3 regions of the Arthrobacter sp. CAL618 genome follow, and region 3 is predicted to be linked to each of the others. Evidence: riboswitches for the same ligand, from Rfam matches in the RefSeq annotation. Region 3 holds a riboswitch; each other region holds the start of a gene.

Evidence for each region. A riboswitch is a leader RNA that binds a small molecule or an ion and turns the genes downstream of it on or off. The one in region 3 is predicted to bind S-adenosylmethionine.
Region 1: another riboswitch for S-adenosylmethionine. It lies ahead of K728_RS0109700 (ABC transporter substrate-binding protein); the one in region 3 lies ahead of metX (homoserine O-acetyltransferase MetX).
Region 2: another riboswitch for S-adenosylmethionine. It lies ahead of K728_RS0108430 (OsmC family protein); the one in region 3 lies ahead of metX (homoserine O-acetyltransferase MetX).

What each region holds. Positions count from the first base shown of each region.
Region 1 is NZ_ASZW01000160.1:15,976-22,230, forward strand. It holds gene K728_RS0109680 (hypothetical protein) at 1-151, shown strand, start outside; gene K728_RS0109685 (hypothetical protein) at 379-936, shown strand; gene K728_RS0109690 (hypothetical protein) at 1,055-1,279, opposite strand; SAM riboswitch class I at 1,422-1,510, shown strand; gene K728_RS0109700 (ABC transporter substrate-binding protein) at 1,607-3,277, shown strand; gene K728_RS0109705 (ABC transporter permease) at 3,283-4,242, shown strand; gene K728_RS0109710 (ABC transporter permease subunit) at 4,426-5,199, shown strand; gene K728_RS0109715 (dipeptide ABC transporter ATP-binding protein) at 5,258-6,255, shown strand, end outside.
Region 2 is NZ_ASZW01000138.1:560-6,349, reverse strand. It holds gene K728_RS0108435 (sodium:solute symporter family protein) at 190-1,830, opposite strand; gene K728_RS0108430 (OsmC family protein) at 1,827-2,234, opposite strand; SAM riboswitch class I at 2,339-2,437, opposite strand; gene K728_RS0108425 (glutaredoxin family protein) at 3,055-3,309, shown strand; gene K728_RS0108420 (single-stranded DNA-binding protein) at 3,384-3,905, shown strand; gene K728_RS0108415 (helix-turn-helix domain-containing protein) at 4,117-4,356, shown strand; gene K728_RS0108410 (hypothetical protein) at 4,369-4,692, opposite strand; gene K728_RS22695 (DUF6504 family protein) at 4,850-5,119, opposite strand; gene K728_RS0108405 (IS481 family transposase) at 5,278-5,790, opposite strand, start outside.
Region 3 is NZ_ASZW01000162.1:28,638-34,892, forward strand. It holds gene K728_RS0109935 (DMT family transporter) at 1-677, opposite strand, end outside; gene K728_RS19080 (RNA-binding S4 domain-containing protein) at 783-1,043, shown strand; gene K728_RS0109945 (alpha/beta hydrolase) at 1,030-1,740, opposite strand; gene K728_RS0109950 (SGNH/GDSL hydrolase family protein) at 1,856-2,677, shown strand; gene metX (homoserine O-acetyltransferase MetX) at 2,692-3,825, opposite strand; SAM riboswitch class IV at 3,844-3,979, opposite strand; gene K728_RS0109960 (hypothetical protein) at 4,097-4,525, shown strand; gene K728_RS0109965 (VOC family protein) at 4,530-5,171, shown strand; gene K728_RS0109970 (CPBP family intramembrane glutamic endopeptidase) at 5,213-6,022, opposite strand; gene K728_RS0109975 (DeoR/GlpR family DNA-binding transcription regulator) at 6,053-6,255, opposite strand, start outside.

The sequences.
Region 1 (6,255 bases), on a different contig from region 3:
CCTCGACGGCATGATTGACCACATCACAGCAGAGGTAACGAACCAGGAAGACGCCGATCAGGTCGAAGGCCTCCTTGAAGGGTGGCCGGACGCCGCCGAGGTGGTCTATGTCCTGGATAGCACCGACGGGACGAGCACAACGATCGGCTAAGGCCGGCGCCTCTCTGTCGAGCTACGACTGCGCCGGGGTCACAGGTCCGCCCGGGATGCTGGCCATTGGGGATCGCGTGGCGGAGTCGATCTACCTCTTGCATAAGCGACTTCGGAGTGTTTAGCTTCGAGGGCGGCGCGGCCGGGCTTGGGGCCGAGATCGAGGTTGTTCCAGCTGGGTTGTTGGAATTGCTGAAGCCCCGCAAGAATCGCTGAACCGAGGACAGAATGCATGCGAAGCGAAACAGTGCGACCACCCTGCTCGCCCTTGCCCTCCTGATGGCAGGGGCCGGCTGCTCCGTCAGCCCGGGATATTCCAGCGTCCTCACTGATGGGGGCACCGACGAAATGTGCTTTGTGGATGTGCCGCCAAGCGAGGGGAAAACCCTCGTCGGTGAGATAATTACCAACAACGGAGATCAGCCGGTCACCGTCACGGAAGTGAAGCTGCTGGATGCTCAGGACATGGTGGTGGAGGACGCCTACATTATTCCGATGCAGTCAGGCCCAGGTACTACCCTCGGCGTGAGCTCGACGTTAACAAAGGACCCAGAGGTTCAAGCCATACTGGACCAGGCCGAACCGGCTGAGGGCTACGTCATCGGCCCAGGGGAGCAAGTTAATGTGGTGACCGCAGTATCAATCGCCGCAGCTGTCCGCCAGGGAACTGCATCGGGAATTGAGGTGCGCTCTGAGCAGTGGCCGGACACCAACGTCTCTGACGCGCGAATCAAAATGACCATGACGAAGACTCGTGTTTCTGACCACCAGATTTCCGTTAGTTGACATAATGTAGATTATCGGCGTTTCCGGGAAGGGTTCAGCAGCGGATCCGGGAACTCCCTTTACCGCCAACCTGACGCGAGATAAAGACCCACCGGCGAAGACTATGAGCTACTGACGGTCACCAACTCTTTGCCTTTATCCGTAGCGCGTTGATCCGTAGCGCGGGGTCGAGCCGTAACGGATCCGCCAAACCGCCGTCGTCAGCAGGCGCGCAGTCGAGCACGCGCTGCCAGAATATTCTCATCCCAGACGGATTCGAGGATTCGACGGTCAGCGAACGCGCGTCGAACCATGCCGTCGCAACGTTATCGATCACCCGCCACTCCGTGCTGATCTCTCTCATACCGAAATGTATACCCACCTGCACCGGCCTGCCAGTGCTGAATGTTGCGTCGGAAGTCGTACGGATCAGGACTTTCTTGATCGCCCCATCATTATGCGATTAGATCGCCGTAGTCCGCAGGGTATCGCTCCCCCGGACTGAACAACCATCCAGAGCGGCTGAGAGACCTGGCTCGTTGAAGCCGCAGCAACCACCCCTCGGGGCCGGTGCTACTGCCAGGACCGATGGAGAAAGTTTTATCCCCCGTTGGTGTCGACCCCATTCCTGGCGGTCAGATGCTTCAGCGTGCGTGGGTAGGGCACCTCGATCACGACTGAGAGGATCGACATGATTTCCCGCACCGTCTCACACCACAACGTCCTACCGCCCAACCCCGGTCCACGCCGGCGGTCCCTGCGGGTAGCGGCGCTCATCGGCCTTACGGCAGTGGCGCTCACCGCCTGCGGTTCGACCGCCACTACCGCTCCGGGTGAAAGTGTGGCCAGTGGACAGCCGGTCGAGGGCGGCACCCTGGTATATGCCGAGGTGACCCCCATCAATAACTGGCAGACCCAGTCCGCGAGGTTCTATGAAAAGTCCAATGTCCTCAACAGCGTCCTGGACCGCCTGACGTATTTCGACGCCGACCAGGGTGAGATTGTCCCCTGGATAGCCTCCGAGTTCTCCGCCAACGCAGACGCAACCGAGTTCACCTTCACCATTCGACCCGATGTGACGTTCAGTGATGGCACTCCGGTAGACGCCGAGGCAGTCAAACTGAACCTCGACGCCCAGGGCTTTGGGATTGAGGCGGCCCAGATTCAACCGAACGTGGACTTCGCCGGGTACGAGTCGGCCGAGGTGATCGGTGCTGATCAGGTGCTGGTGACGCTGTCCTCCCCCAACGCGAACTTCCTGCGGGCCACCACCTCGGTCACCGCCGGGTTGGTGTCCCCCGCAACACTTGAGCTGGATGCGGCAGGGCAATCAGCCATCTCCCAGATATCCGGGTCCGGACCCTTCACCTTCGAGTCCGAGAAGCCTGATGAGGAAGTAGTACTGGCCAAGCGCCCGGACTACGCCTGGGCGCCGGAAACCGCTGACAACCAGGGTGACGCGTACCTCGACAAGGTCGTCGTCAAATACCTGCCGGAGGTCGCCCATCGTGCTGGGGCGGTCCAGTCGGGGCAGGTCGACCTGGTGAGGGGCCTCCAGCCGGTGGACGAGGAAACCCTCGCTGCGACCGGTAATCAGGTTCTCCCGGCGAAGGGCGTGGACCTGACAGTGAACATGGCCGCGGTCCGGGTCGGCAGCGGGAAGCTGGCCGACGAGAACGTCCGCCGGGCCCTGCAGATTGGTATTGACCGGCAAAGTCTCAAGGACACCGTCCTGTCCGACAGCTACGAACTGGCTGCCTCGGTCCTGAACCACCGGGCACCCGGCTTCACCGACCTGTCCGAAGAACTCGAATACCAGCCCGAGGAAGCACGGCAGCTGCTCGACGAGGCGGGCTGGAAAGTCGGGGCCGACGGCATCCGGGCCAAAGACGGAATAGCACTCGAGGTGACCGTCACTAGTTCCAACAATTCGGTTGTCATCAAACCGGCCTTCGAGCTGATTGAACAGCAGTGGCGTGAGATTGGTGTCAAGCTCAACAACCGCGCCGGCGACAACACCTTTCTCGCCTCAGCAATGCCTGACCCAGCGGTGGAGTTTTTCGGCACCCGACAGTTCATCTACGGCGGTCTCGGCCCGATCTTCGAGCCGGAAAACAACACCATGACGCACACCAGCGACGAAGACCTCAACGCGATCTTCGCGGCCGAGCGTGCGGCAACCTCACTCGAAGAGCGCGATGAGCTGCTGGCCGAGGAACAGTATGCGTTGGTGGTGGATAAGGCCTACTCCCTGGTGCTCTGGGACGAGGTCCAGGTTTACGGTGCCCACAGCGGGACCCAGATTGAATTCACGTCCGGCACCGCCCCGGTATTCCAGGGTGCCTGGAAAACCGGCGGGTAGCGTCCATGATCCGCTATCTCTTGCAACGGATAGGACAGGCCCTGTTGGTGGTGTGGCTCGCCTACACTGCGGTTTTTCTCGCCGTACAGCTTCTGCCCAGCGATCCGGTAACAATTTTCCTGACCGCCGACTCAGCGGTCGATCAATCAGCGATCGACGCCATGAAGAGTCAGTACGGTTATGACCAGCCGTTGCTGACGCAATACCTGAACCAGCTGGTGGGGCTCTTCTCCGGTGATTTCGGGTACTCGCTGGCTTCCGGACAGTCAGTGTGGGACCGGATCAGTGGGGTCGCCGGGTCGACCGTCGCCCTGGCCGGCGCCGCCTTCATCACTGCGGTACTCATCGCCGTTTCCCTTGTCGGCGCCGCGACACTCACCCGTTCGACGGTGATCCGTCGGGTTTTAGTAAACGTGCCTCCCCTGTTCGCGGCCATTCCAGCATTCTGGCTCGGTCTTGTGCTGCTCGATCTGTTCTCCATCCGCTGGGGAGTCATGTCGTTGTTCCCCGATGGTTCCTTTCTGTCCCTCGCCGTCCCGGTACTGGTACTGGCCACTGTCGTGTCCGCTCCCCTGGCCCAGGTGCTGCTCAAGAGCATCAACCACGTCTATGACCAGCCCTTCATAGATGTGCTCCGGGCGAAGGGTGCCTCACGGTCCTGGATCTTCTTCCGCCACGCGCTGAAGAACGCTGCGGGTCCCGCCCTGACAATCATGGGCATCACGGTTGGAACGCTTTTCGCCGGGTCGGTGATCACTGAAACCGTCTTCGCCCGCTCGGGTCTCGGGTCAGTGGTCCTGACGGCAGTCACCACCCAGGATGTGCCGTTGGTGCAGGGACTGGTGCTCCTGACGGCTTCGATCTTTGTGGTGGTCAACCTGGCAGTTGACCTCCTATATCCGCTCCTTGATCCCCGCATCCTCACCAGCAGCCGAGATGGCGCCCCGCGGGTCCTTGCTGCTTGATGACCTCCCTTCGATAAAGGTTTCCCTGTGCCAACCACCAATAATCTCCCCCCTCTAATACTGACTGCAGATCCAGGCCCAGGCAGGAACGGCGGTCCCGGCCTCGGGGCGGCGGTGCCCGAGACCGCTCCTGTGCCGTCAGCCCGACGACGGCGCGGACCGCTTCGTAGCCCGTCCTTCTGGTTGACGGCGGCGCCCCTGACCGTCGTCGCCGCCTGGGCGCTCGCTCCCGACCTGTTCACCTCGTTCTCCCCACTCGACGGGGTGCCGGGCGACAACTTTCGTGCACCCGACGCTGACCACATTTTCGGCACCGATCATCTCGGCCGGGACGTCTTCACCCGGGTGGTGTTCGGTACGCGTCAGACCCTCCTCACCGCGGGACTCGCGGTCCTCATCGGTCTGGTGGTGGGCACGCTCGTCGGGATCATTGCCGCAACCGCGGGACGGGCCGCCGACACCACAGCGATGCGGCTGGTGGACGTGCTGCTGGCCGTGCCCGGCTTTCTCATCTCGCTCGTCATAGTCACCGCCTTCTCCCCCGGGCCAATTTCGCTGGGCGTCGGCATCGGCATCGCCTCGGTCGCCTCCTTCGCCCGAGTGGTCCGATCAGAGGTGTTGAGGGTGCGCAATCTTGACTTCATCGAGGCTTCATTCCTCAACGGTGGAACTTTTTGGTCAGTCATTACCCGCCACCTCCTGCCGAATGCCAGCGGACCCGTCCTCGCGTTGCTGGCGGTTGACCTGGGTGCGGCAATCCTCGCCATCTCCGGGTTGGGCTTCCTTGGCTTTGGCGCCCCACCACCCACCCCGGAATGGGGCCTACTGATCGCCGAAGGACGGCAATATCTCGGGACCGCCTGGTGGTTGACCACGCTGCCTGGCCTCGTCATTGTCCTGACGGTCCTTTTACTGGCGACCCTGGGCCGACAGCTACTCAAAACCTTCAGAATCTAGTCAGGAGCATCCAGTGGACGTTACCCACGCACGACCCAGCCCCAACCCCGCCGTAAAAATGGCACAAACTCCTCGCTGGACCGGCGAATCACTGCTGACCATCCAGGGACTGCGGATCGACTATGGTCGCGGAACTGAGGCGAAGACAGCCGTCGACGGCGTGGACCTCACCATCCGCCGCGGTGAGATTGTGGCACTGGTCGGTGAATCAGGCTCGGGCAAATCCACCCTGGCCAAATCGATCATCGGATTACTCCCGGCAGCTGCTCAGCGGACCGCGGGGTCCATTTCCCTGGGAGACCTCACGCTCACCGACGCGCGAGAGAGGGACCTGGAAAAAATTCGGGGGGTACGGATCTCACTGGTACCGCAGGACCCCGGAGCCTCGCTCGATCCCGTCAAAACGATCGGTTCCCAGCTGTCCGAGGTCTTCCGGCTGCACTCCGGCGGTCCCCGGCAATCCCGTGAGTCGATCCGGTCTGAGGTCATCCGGTTACTCGATCTGGTGGGAATTGACCGGCCTGAGGAACGGCTGAAACAGTACCCGCACCAGTTATCAGGGGGCCTGAAACAGCGTGTTCTCATCGCGATTGCCTTCAGCCTCCGGCCGGAGCTGCTCATTGCTGACGAACCGACATCGGCTCTTGACGTGACCGTCCAGGCGAAGATTCTCGAGGTTTTTGAGCGTCTGGCTACCGAATTTGGCACGGCAGTCATTTTTGTGACCCACGACCTGGCGGTAGCCACCGACCACGCCGTGCGGATTGTCGTGATGCGGCAAGGCCGCATCCTCGAGGACCGGCTGGTGGCTGACATTCTTGCGGCACCGGCGAACGAGTACACGGTCCGACTGCTGGAGGAGGCCGCTCCCCACCTCAGCCCAACGGTGGCCAGAGCCGTCTCCACCACAGCGCCCGGTGCAACGGCGGCCATCGAAGTAAGAGGCCTGATCCGGGACTTTGACAGGGCGGGCGAGCAGCACCGGGCCGTCGACGGCGTGTCCTTCAGCGTTGCCCAGGGCACCACCTTCGCCCTGGTGGGAGAATCGGGATCCGG
Region 2 (5,790 bases), on a different contig from region 3:
GAAGACCTCGACGAGCCCCACGATGAGTGCGGCCCACGGAATCAAACGTACCCGAAAAAGTTTAAATGTTCGAACATTTGAAACTGGGAGTTACCTGACCGAGATACGACGAACCTCTGACGTATTCATGAGTTCATGAGAGATTTGGGTAGTTCCGTCGAATGAATCAGCGGCAACTGCCCTACCCGGCTAGCGCGCCGATGCCCGGTGGTGAGAAGGGTCCGTTGTCCGTTGTTCAACATCGTCGTGTGGCTTTGTGCCTTCGGTGAGTAGGAAGGTCGCGGTGGCCGCACCAGCGGTTGCCGTGAAGAACATCAGCCCGGACAACCCCAAGGGATGCAGCGATCCCCAGAAGAATATTGTGATGAGATAAAGGATGGAGGCCGAGACGCCGGCCACCAGACCCCATTGCCTTCTTCCAGCATCCGTGGTGAGTCGCCAATGCGTTGAGGCGAGCGAAACACTGATCATGACTACGACATTGATCGTCATCCCGATCCATACCGGATGGATACCGAAGAGGAACTGCGACGGCGACCAACCACCGAAGTGATACCAACCCAGCCCTGTGCCGAATCCGGCGAGCATTGCCGCGTAGCTAGCGCGGCGGGTAGCCAATGGCCAGAACAATACGGCCAGCACCGGCGCAAGGGTGGCACCATTACGCAATGTCCAAGCGAGGACGTTCCACCAGGCGGCCTGTTCAGTGCGCAAGAAAGCGAACACAATCATCAGGACGGTCAACAGGACAAGCGACCACCGGGTGTACCGCACCAGGTCATCCTCGCTGGCGTTGGGACGCAGCGCCCGACCAACGTCACGTCCGAGGCTGGTTGCACCCGAAAACTGGCATGGGCCCGCCCAGCTCAGGGCGCAGGCCCACACTCCCAGGAAGAAGACACCAGCCAGCGGCGCGGGAACCACCTCAGCGATATAGAGCGATACCGCCACCAATCCCAGGTCCTGTGACGGAACGACAATCGCAGCAGCGGTACCCAGCAAAGCCCCAATGACGATGAACGGGATGCCGAGACCCGCAGCGTAGAGCATGCCCTTGCGGCCGTCTTCGGGTGTGCGGCAGGACATGGTCATCTGGAAGGCGGCCTGCGCCAGAAGAACATTGACAATGAAAGTACCGAACCAGGCGGCAATCAATGTCACTCCCGCCGAGGACATATCCAGCATCTCCGGCTGATCCACGGCAAGCTGGCGGATGCCATCGATGCCCGGATTGATAAAGAATGCGAGGATTCCAACGGCGAGCATGCCGATGAAAACCACACAGTTGGCGGTCTGGGTGAAGGCAACAGCTCGCATTCCGCCTGCGGAGAGGAACACAAGGAGCAACAACGCCGTCACGATGATGGCGGCGTGGATTGAAAGACCGGTGAGAGCGTGCAGCGCGGAGGCAAAAGCGATGGCCGTCGCCACTGACCACATGGGGAAGGTCAACGCCGTGATTGACCCTGCAATCGCCTGGGCTTTCCGACCGAACCGCTCCCCGATCATTCCAGTCACCGTTACCACCAAGCGTTTGCGCAACGGCTTGACGAGAATCAGGGCGATAAGGAGAACCTGCACCGTTTCCGCCACTCCATACCAGATAGCTGATATCCCTGTTCGGTAGCTCAGCTCCATGATGGCGATATAGGAGGATCCTGAAAACAGGCCCGTAATACAAAACGCCACGGTCCACGGGCTGAAGGTCCGGCTACCGACGAAGAAGCCCTCCCCATGATCTGCCCGGTTACGAGCGGCCCGGCTCGTCAAAGCCAGAAGTAGCGTGTACCCGACGGCAAGGCCGAGCGTCCAAAGTCCCGCGCTGGTCATGCCTCCGCCCCGGAAATCAGCCATACGAGGTTAAAGTCAACACCTGCGTCTCGCACCAAGTTGATGGCCGGACACCGCTTTTCGACCTGCCGCTTGAAGGTATCCAACTCTGATTCTGGAACCGGCGTGCGCAGATTCACCGTCAACGCGAAATTCTTAAAATGAGGGGAGACGTCCGCCGTCCCCCGGAATCCCCGAACGTCCTGCTGAGCTTGGGAAGAGGTATCGATGGCTTCAACGACGATGCCCAGTTCCCGTGCCACGGTTTCGATAACTACGGTGACGCAGCCGTTGACCGCTCCAACCACATACTGCATGGGAGTTGGGGATTTGTCGTTCCCGCCCACAGCAACAGGCTCATCGGTCCGGAAGGTAAACCCTCGAGTTTCAACGAGGGTGGTCATTGAGCCTTCCCACCTGCCCGTGGCCCGGACACTTTTGAGCCACTGGCCAGGGTCCCGTTCAGCGCTTGCCTTATTAGCGGACGCGGTAGGTACAGTCATTTCACTCTCCATCGGTCTGGCGGTAGCACCTTATCGAAGCCTGAGGCTCCAATGGGTTGCTGCGGCGTCATCGATCCAGATCTCTCGGCCGCTCGGGATGGTCGTACACAACTAAAGCCGGTCCGGTTTGATTCACGCAACTTCCACAGTTGGAATTACGGCGTGTGACAAAGGAGTGCAGCCATGAAGTCGAAACGCTCCCAGGCGGCGTATCTACGCCACTACCTGCACGCACGCTAACTTACGCGCCAGATATCCCCGCAGAGCGAGCCTAGGACACAAGCCCACTAAACGGGCCTCACTACCGTTCGGGCTGACAGCCGGCGCTCCCGACCGGTCGTCGCCGGAAACCACTCTCTTTTTTGCTGCTGTCCTTCGGATCATGCGTCCCCGCTGCACTACCCAACTCAGCTGCGCTGAGCGGGCCTGGAACCAAACAATCTGATCGGCGCTCCGACGTCGCTTATTTCCTCCCAGATTTCCCGGCACACAGACCGCCCTACGGGTTGACCAGCCCAGAGGAGAACAGCTCCGCGATGCTTCGCCAGCAGGCAAAAACAATGGGGGAGGGGACCAACACCGCACACACTCAAAAGCCCCAAAAACCCCGGAAATAAGCGGATCTACCCTATTAAAGTTGACCGGAAATCGGTAAAATTAGAGGTAGTAGCACAGCAGTTGACTCTTACTAAAACCGCCACGAAACCAAGGACTGAGCGCTATGACTCTCACCATTTACACAAAGCCCCAGGGATGCTTTGGCTGCACCAAAACCAAAGAACTTTTCGCCAAAGCCGGCATCGCGTTCACAGAGGTCGATATCACCACCAACGACCAAGCACTGGAATACATCAGCGAAGAACTCGGTTACTCCCAGGCCCCCGTCGTCGTCTACGAAAAAGACGGCTCAGAAGATCACTGGTCAGGACTGAACCCCAGCAAAGTCCAGCACGTCATCGAGCTACACAACACCTAAGTAAGACACTCATTTCCTCAAATACTCACCAGCAACGACAACACTAAAACCGCTACGAAAGGTAGTTGATCCTCATGGCAGGCGAAACCATCATCACAGTCATTGGAAACCTCACCGCAGACCCCGAACTCCGATTCACCCCCAGCGGCTCAGCAGTCGCGAACTTCACCATCGCCTCAACGCCCAGGGCTTTCGACCGGCAGACCAACGAATGGAAAGACGGGGAAACCCTCTTTTTGCGCGGCTCCGTGTGGCGCGAATCAGCGGAAAACGTCGCTGAAACCCTCACCAAAGGAACCCGAGTCATCGCACAGGGACGCTTGAAGTCCCGCAGCTACGACACCAAAGAAGGCGAAAAGCGCACCGTGATGGAACTCGAAGTCGATGAGATCGGCCCATCACTTCGCTACGCCTCAGCTACCGTCAACCGGCGCCAGGCGAGCAGCGGGGGAGGGCAAGGCCACCAGGGCAACAACAACCCCACAGGGCAGCAGCAAGACCCGTGGGCGGCACCCGTCAACAGCGGACCCACCAGGAACGCTGGCAACAGCGACGGGTGGGGGAACGGCCCCGAGCAGTCCGAACCACCCTTCTAAACCACCTAATTCGAGTCGCAGAACTCGCCGCGTGGAGCTGGAGGAAGTGCACAGCGCGATCACGGCCAAAGCTACGAAGCGCTAGGCTACAACTAGATTTCGTTTCGCAGGGAAAACAAGAAGAAACAGCGGGGCCGGTAACTGTGTGGTGCAGAAGCCGGCCCCACCTTCATTAAGCGATCCACCAGGACCACCTATGGAGCATGGCCCAATGAGCAGACTCGAACCGGCACGGTTTATGACCATTCCCGACGTGGCCGAAGAACTCAATACCAGCGCCAGCCAGATCCGGGCACTGATCAAATCCGGTGATCTGCCAGCAATCCAAATTGGCGGCAGATCGCAATGGCGCATCGAACGGACCAAACTCGAGGGTTACATCGCCGACGCCTACCAGCGCACCGCCGAGGCAATCCGCCGTGGTGACCTGCCCGCCGGTACCGCAGGCTAAACCGACCCTCGCTTACAGCTCATCCGGCGCAGCAGGGGTAACCGCTCCGACCCACACCCAGCCCTCACGCTGAATCTTGATTCCTGGCTCGAAGAAGGACACCTTGACCGCCGTTTTCGTCCACGCCTTCGCGTGTCCCTTCACCCGGTAAGCCTGTGACGGGTAGCGAATCCACACGTGCACCCGCCGCGGAGCAGGGAACTCATGAACAGGATTCGACGGTAAATCCAGTTCCGCCTCCGTGAGCATCACCGGCTCCTCCCGCATCACCAGTTCCTCAATCCACCCATCCAATAACCGGTCGTAATACTTCCTGTACCGCTTGTTCTGGCCCACGGCGTTGCCGCCACTCTGCTAACTCTCAGAAACGAAAAATAGACTGTGAAACGAGCCGAGTTTGATCGAGTCCTCGGCTCACCGTGCCGGTGCCCTAGAAGCTCCCCCCAGTTTTCTAGGGCATCGGCACCATTACGTTAGAGCCCGGCACCGACAGTTACTCAGTCCCAGCGATGCGGCGTAGTTGCCACCCGTCAGTGTGTGGTTCTGAGCTGATATCGAACTCCAGGGTGGGGGAGACCGGCCCGGTTTGAGCTTGGAACCGCCACGCCCGCTTAGTGATGAGACTGCCCTGCCCATTCACCGGGGTGTTCCCTGGCTCCCACCAGCTGCGGGAGCTAGACCAGCTCACCGGCTCCCCGACGGTCTGCCAGATCCGGCCACGCCACCGCATCGCCAACGGAGCGCCGCTGCTGTGAAACCTCACGTCTACCGGCTCGTTGGGGCGGCTTGTGAATTAGTCAAATATCCGACGCTAAGCCAGCGCTTTGTGGTGGCCGCGTCAGCTGGTGATGCCGATGACAAGGGCTCTGGCGGCTTCGAGGGTAAGCGTGGTCCCGGGCCGCGCCGTTCACCTAGGTGTACTCAGTCAGTAGGTTGGTTGCACCTGCTGATGGGTGGTTTGCCTCCGAGGCTGCCGTGGGGGCGGTGGTGGTTGTAGAAGTTTAGCCATGGTTGCAGCGCTTCGGTGCGGGCTTGGTTGGATGTGAAGGGGTGGCGGTAGGCCCAGCCTTCTTGGAGGGTGCGGTTGAAGCGTTCTGCTTTGCCGTTTTGCCAGGGGTGGCGGGGTTTGATCAGGATGTGTTTGGCATCCAGGGCAGCGAGTGCCTTTTGGAAATCGCGGGAGGTCCGGTAAGCGAAGGCGTTGTCAGTCATGACACGTTTGACCGGTGCCCCGTGGGCTGCCATTACCGCTGCCGCCCGGGTAAGGAAACCGGCGCACGTGGGCCCCTTCTCGTCTGACAAGACCTCGGCGTAGGCGAAGCGGGTGTAGTCATCGACGGCGACGTGGATGTAGTCAAAGCCCACCTTCTGATTCGATGCGCGGTGATTTGCCGGGCTCTGGGAAGGATCAGCCCGCCACCCGCCTCCGTCGGG
Region 3 (6,255 bases):
AGAATTTTGATCAGCCAGGCGAGCAGCAGGACCGACGCCCCGGAGATGAAATTGATCAGGGTGGCGATGATTGGGGTCCCATAGTGAACCGACGCGGTGCCATTCATGGCCTGTTGGAAGCTGATGAGGAATCCGGCCAGGATCGGCAGCAGCACCGGTATCAGCCAGCTGCTGAGGTCGCCGGTGGCACCGAACCGGGGTGACACCGCCCAGACCACGGCAGCGACGGCGAGCGCCGTGCCAATTAATCGCATCACGGTCAGCGGTCGTTTCCCTGCCGGCCCGATGCCTGCACGGTCGGCGAGCAGGCCGCTGAGGGTCTGGCCCATCACTGCCGCTACCGTGAAGAGCGCCACCCCCAGAACACCGATGGTCAGGGACTGGGAGAAGACAAAGAACGCGCCGATGGTGCCAGCGGCAAGATAGATGGGCGGGAACCGCCGCTCCCGCACCGAGGGAAGTATCTGCCGGAAACCGGCCCGCCCCCGCGGCAGCACGAGGGTGATGATCACCATCAGGACGAGGCCGGTGCTGAAGCTGACCAGCGCTGCGGCAACCCCATCGTTGAGGTGTGTTCCGAGGGCGCCGTTGATTCTCCCCTGCAGGGGAATTGCCACGCCGGCTGAGACGGCGAGCAGCAGGCCGAGGAACAGGGGAAGCCGGGGGTGGTGTGACACCCATTGATCCTATGGCAGGCTGGCCCGTGCCCTGGGACCAGTCGAACGGATCAAGAGATTCGGAGCCATGCCGCTGAGACCGGCAGGGTCGGGCAGAATGGAGCCATGAACCAATCCCCAGAAAGCGACCCGACCGTCGGCCACACCATCCCCATTACTGATGACATGATCCGGCTGGGTCAGCTGCTGAAGCTATCCAATCTGGCTGAGGACGGCGCACAGGCCAAGGAGCTGGTGGATAACGGCCTCGTGAAAGTCAACGGGGCCATCGAGGAGCGCCGCGGCGCGCAGCTCCATCCAGGCGACGTGGTAACCGTGAATGGCGCCTCGGTCACTATCACCCGTGAGACCGCTAACGGCGGTTAGGCTGCGGTTCAATCCCGAAAACTGTCAGCTCGAGGAATTCCTTGACGTGGGCAAGCTCACGCATGCTGATGCTGTGGGCGATGCCCGCATACAGCACCTTGGTGAGGTTCGTGTGTGCGACAGCCCAGCGGTGAGTGAATTCAATCCGGTCGGGAGTGATCACCGGATCCTCCTGATCGCGCCCCCAGAAGAGCGGCACCGGGTGCGCTGCGGCGTCGTCGTCATTGAAGAACTGGCTGCCCTCGGCTGGCACCACAAACCCTGAGAGCCCGACGACGGCGGTGAAGTCGCGGGGGCGGTGACGCAGCAGAGTGGTGGCGACGGCCATTCCCATGGAGAAGCCGAGCAGGGACACGCTGGTATGCCCGGCTTTCACCGAGTCGAGCCAGCCGGCTACCTTGGCGACGGTGTCAGTCACCAGATCCACCGAGTATCCGGTGTCCTGGGTGAGGGGGAACCAGGTAAACCCTGGCCCCATCGCGTGGGGGGCCCGTACGGAGGCGACCGTGAGGTTGGGCGGCAGATGGTCGACTAAGCCCATGAGGTCTTCCTCATTGGCAAGATGTCCGTGGAACATGACGAGCAGGGCGGTACCCTCGCGTTCCGCCGCGGGGCGCGACCACAGGACCACGGGATCCCAGGCAGGCGCGGTGGCGTGATCGGCGGCTGGCAGGTGGGGTGATTCCGAAAGAGTCATTGACCTAGTCTTTCACGCGCGGAGGGTCGCGTTCAGTATCGGTCTGTAACAGGATAGAAGGATGAACCGGAACCTGTACCTGACGCCCGACACCCCGGCCGATCCTCACGACAGCATGCCAGAGAGCAGCGTGGCGAACAGTATCCCGCATCCGTGGACCCGCTATGTTGCCCTCGGTGACTCATTCACCGAGGGCATTGGTGACCCGAATCCCGAGAGCGTGGGCGGTAACAGGGGGTGGGCCGACCGGGTCGCTGAAGAACTCAGCAGGAGCCGGGAGGATTTCGCGTATGCCAACCTCGCCGTTCGTGGCCGGCTGCTGCACCAGATCGTGGACCAGCAGGTTGCACCGGCTTTGGCCTTGAAACCGGACCTGATCACCATCTCGGCTGGCGGCAACGACCTGATCCGACCGGGTGGCGACCCGGACCAGCTGGCGGCCCGGCTGGACGGTGCCGTTGAGGCGCTCAGCGCGGATCAGGCGACGGTGGTCCTGTTCGCTGGCCCCGACGCGAGAGATTCGGTGCTGGGCAACTTCAGGTCCAAGACGGCAATTTTCAACGAGAACCTGAGGATCATCGCCGCCCGGCATGACGCCCTGATCGCAGACATGTGGGCGCTCCGGCAGCTGGTGAACCCGCAGATGTGGGATGGAGACCGGTTGCACTTTTCCCCGCTGGGTCATCACACCATTGCCATGATGGTGCTGGAAACCCTCGCGGTACCCCATTCCCTGACGCCGCTCGAACCGCAGCCGCTGCCCCATCAGAGCTGGCGCGCCGCGCGGACGGAGGACCTGGTGTGGGCGAAGGTGTACTTCGTCCCCTGGGTGCTGCGCCGGCTCCGCCGCCAGTCCTCGGGCGACGGGGTACTGGCGAAAAGGCCCGATGCCGCTCCGATCTTTGGCCCCGGGATGCCCCCCGGCGTCGGCGGCTAAGCCCCGGTCATTCACTAGTGATCGGTGTAGAAGGCTTCCCGCAGGCGTTGATCGAGCTGGTGAATCTCGGTCAGGAAGGCGTCGTGGCCGATCGGTGAGACGATCGTGTGGACGGGCACCTCCCCCGGCAAGGCCTGTGCCAGGGTGTGGGACTGGCTGGGGAAATACAACCGGTCCGAGTCAACCGCTGCGATGAAGAACTCGGCGGTGGCATCCCGCAACGCCAGGTGCAGGGGACCGCGGTCCCGGCCGGCATCATGCCCCATAAGTGCTTCGGTCAGCACCAGATAGCTGTTGGCGTCGAACCGTTCCACCAGCTTGCTGGCTTGATGGTCAAGGTAGCTTTCCACCTGAAATCTGCCCCGGGCTGCCGGGTCCGACGAGCCGAAGGGTGTCTCTGCACCCTGTGCCGCCCGACCGAAGCGGTGCTCCAGCTCCGGCTCGGACCGGTAGGTGATGTGGGCGATGCGCCGGGCCAGCCCGAGCCCGGCGACCGGGCCTGTGCCCGGGTAGTAGTCCCCCGCGGCGAATCCCGGGTCCAACCGGATAGCCTGCAGCTGCGCCTGGGCGAAGGCAATCTGCTCTGCCGAGCTTGCGGCAGTGCAGGCGATGACTGCGCACCGTTCGACCCGCTCCGGGTACACCAGAGCCCACTCCAGGGCCCTCGCGCCGCCGAGCGACCCCCCGATCACCGAATGCCACCGATCGATTCCGAGCGCATCAGCCAGGAGGGCCTCAGCCCGGACCGAATCCCTGACCGTGAGGTAGGGGAATCGGGAGCCCCAGGGGACGCCGTCGGGGTCCCCTGACGCAGGTCCGGTGGAGCCATAGCAGCCGCCGAGCATATTGATGGATACGACAAAATACCTGGTGGTGTCGATGGTTTTGCCGGGGCCCACCAGCTGGTCCCACCAACCGTCTTCGGTCGAATCGCCGCGGGCAACATGGGAGCTGCCGGTCAGTGCATGCTGAATCAGGACGGCATTGGACCCATCGTCGTTGAGGGTGCCCCAGGTTTCATAGGCGAGCGTAATCTCGGGCAGGTGCCCCCCGGTTTCACAGGTGAAGGGGCCCAGACCGAGTGAGCGGACGACGCCGTCAGGTGTCACCTGGGCCCGGTCCTGTTGTGCGGTGTGAATAGTTGTCACTGGTATCGCCCACCTCGGAATCCGCGCTTGCGCCGGACACCCTGTCCGCCGCCTGGTCGTCACCCGGGGCACCCCACCGCGAAGGAGGGTTGCCGTCCAGCAAGCCGGGGCTTGGTGGAGCGGGGTGTTCCGCTCCGTGCTGGCACTCGTGACCTGTTCCTAGATAACCCGAAAACGCAGCTTCGACGCAAATATGTGAACGTCCGTGTATCTGAAAGTCCGTGGCAAAAAAGACCCTGATCTACCCCCAGCAGCCCGATAAGCTTGCGCCATGCGGATCCGCCCAATCGATCTCGTCGATGTTTTTGTCTACCTCGTCGTCCTGGGTCTGTTCATTCAACTGTTTCCCGCGGTGATTTCCGAGACGTTCACCCTGGCGTTGCTGACCGCTGCGCTGCTGAAGCTGGTGCTCGAACTGGTGATGCGGGTGAAGAAGGCCCTGTTGACCCGCGTCCGTACGGCTGAGCGGGTTCTCCCCCGGGTGATCAATGGTGGGGCCCTGCTGCTGGTGCTTCCCGGAAGCAAACTCCTGGTGCTCCAGCTGGTGGCGTTCCTCTTCGGCGATGCGGTGTACCTGGGTGGCTTCTTCCAGGTCACGGCGCTGATCATCGTTCTGATGGCTGCCCGGGGTGGCGTGAGACGCCTTTTCGTCGGTAAGGGTAGCCTAAGTCGAGACACAGATCACAAAGTGCCAAACTAGGGCCATGCGCTTGGACCATGTCTCATATGCTTGTGAACCCGACGGCCTCGTAGCAACTGCGGGGAGGATCGCCGATGCCCTCGGCGTCGACCCGGTGAAGGGTGGTGTGCATCCCCGCTTCGGCACCAGGAACATGATTTTCCCGATGCTGAACGGTCAATATCTCGAAGTTGTTGAGGTGCTGAACCACCCGGCTTCCGACAAAGCTCCCTTCGGCCAGGCGGTTCGCGCCCGGTCCGAGGCTGGCGGCGGCTGGATGGGTTGGTGTGTTGCTGTGGATGATCTGGCCCCCTTCGAGGAACGCCTCGGTCGTAGCGCCGTCCCGGGCAACCGCAAATTTCCTGACGGTCAGGAGCTCACCTGGCAGCAGATTGGCATCAAGGGGCTGATCGCTGATCCCCAGGTCCCCTATATGTTGCGGTGGGACGACGGTACTGAGGCCCTGCACCCCTCACAGGCCCGACCCGCTACAGTGCGCCTCGATTCGCTGACCATTGCAGGGTCCCCCGACCGGATTGCTGAATGGCTGGGCACGCCGGCGACCGAGCCGCTCGATGAGGTTGTTGTGCAGTGGGTGGCACCCAATGGCACTCCCGGCATCATGTCCGTGACCTTCCAGACTGCCAACGGCCTGGTGGAAATCTAACTGCACCCTTTCGTGTGACCGGCCGGCAAGTTGCCACGCGACTAGTCGCCGATACCAATCGCCGATCCAAAGAGGGCGAAGCCTACAAACCCGGCGATATCGAGCAGGGCGTGGGCGATGACCAGGGGCATCACCCGTTTGGTCCGGGTGTAGGCATATCCAAAGATCAGACCCATCAGGACATTGCCGATAAACGGCCCGAAGCCCTGATACAGGTGGTAGCTGCCCCGGAGCAGGGCACTGGTGATGATAATGACCGGCATTGACCAGCCCAGCTGCTTCAGCCGGTGAAACAGGTATCCCACCACAATGACCTCTTCGACCACTGCGTGACGCAGCGCCGAGAGAATCAGGACGGGCACGGTCCACCAGTAGGCGTCGAGCGCAGCGGGCTCGATTGCCGTCGTGATCCCCAGCGCACGCCCCGCCGCATAGACGCCGAGCGTGCCGACCCCAATGACCATCGCCAGGCCGAACCCCAGGCCGAAATCGACCCGTGGCCGGCTGAAAGTGAATCCCAGGGTGCGGAACACCGACTTTCCCGGCTCCGTCAGGAGGAAAAGCACCAGGAACACCGGAACCAGCGCGAAGAAGATGCCGAGCAGCTGGTAGGTGAGGTCGAAGTACTGGCGGTCATTCAGGACCGGATTCAGCCGGGTAGTCTGCGCAGCGAGCGGCGCCTGGCTGAGCTTGTCGAGCAGGTTGACCACCGCGTAGACGGCCGATTGCCCGAGGGAAAGTCCGAGCACAATCGCTATCTCGGCGGTGATCCGCCGACGTTGGACGGGGGCCGACCGGTTGACATCGTCCGGCGTCGACGTCGTGGACGCCTTGGGTATCTCGGTGGACATGCCAGCCATCCTAGTGGGCGATCCTTGGGGCTAGTCGGCACCCAGCTTCGGGGCGACGATGACGGTGGTCCCATGCTCTTCGAACGACCGCCGCTGAGCGGCGGTGATTCCTGAGTCGGTGATCAGGTTGCTGAAGGTGTAGCCGGTCATGGTCGCGAAGCATCGGGTACCGATCTTCGACGAGTCCGCGACAACGTAGGCCTTGGCGGCGCGTTTGGCGACCATTGCGTTGA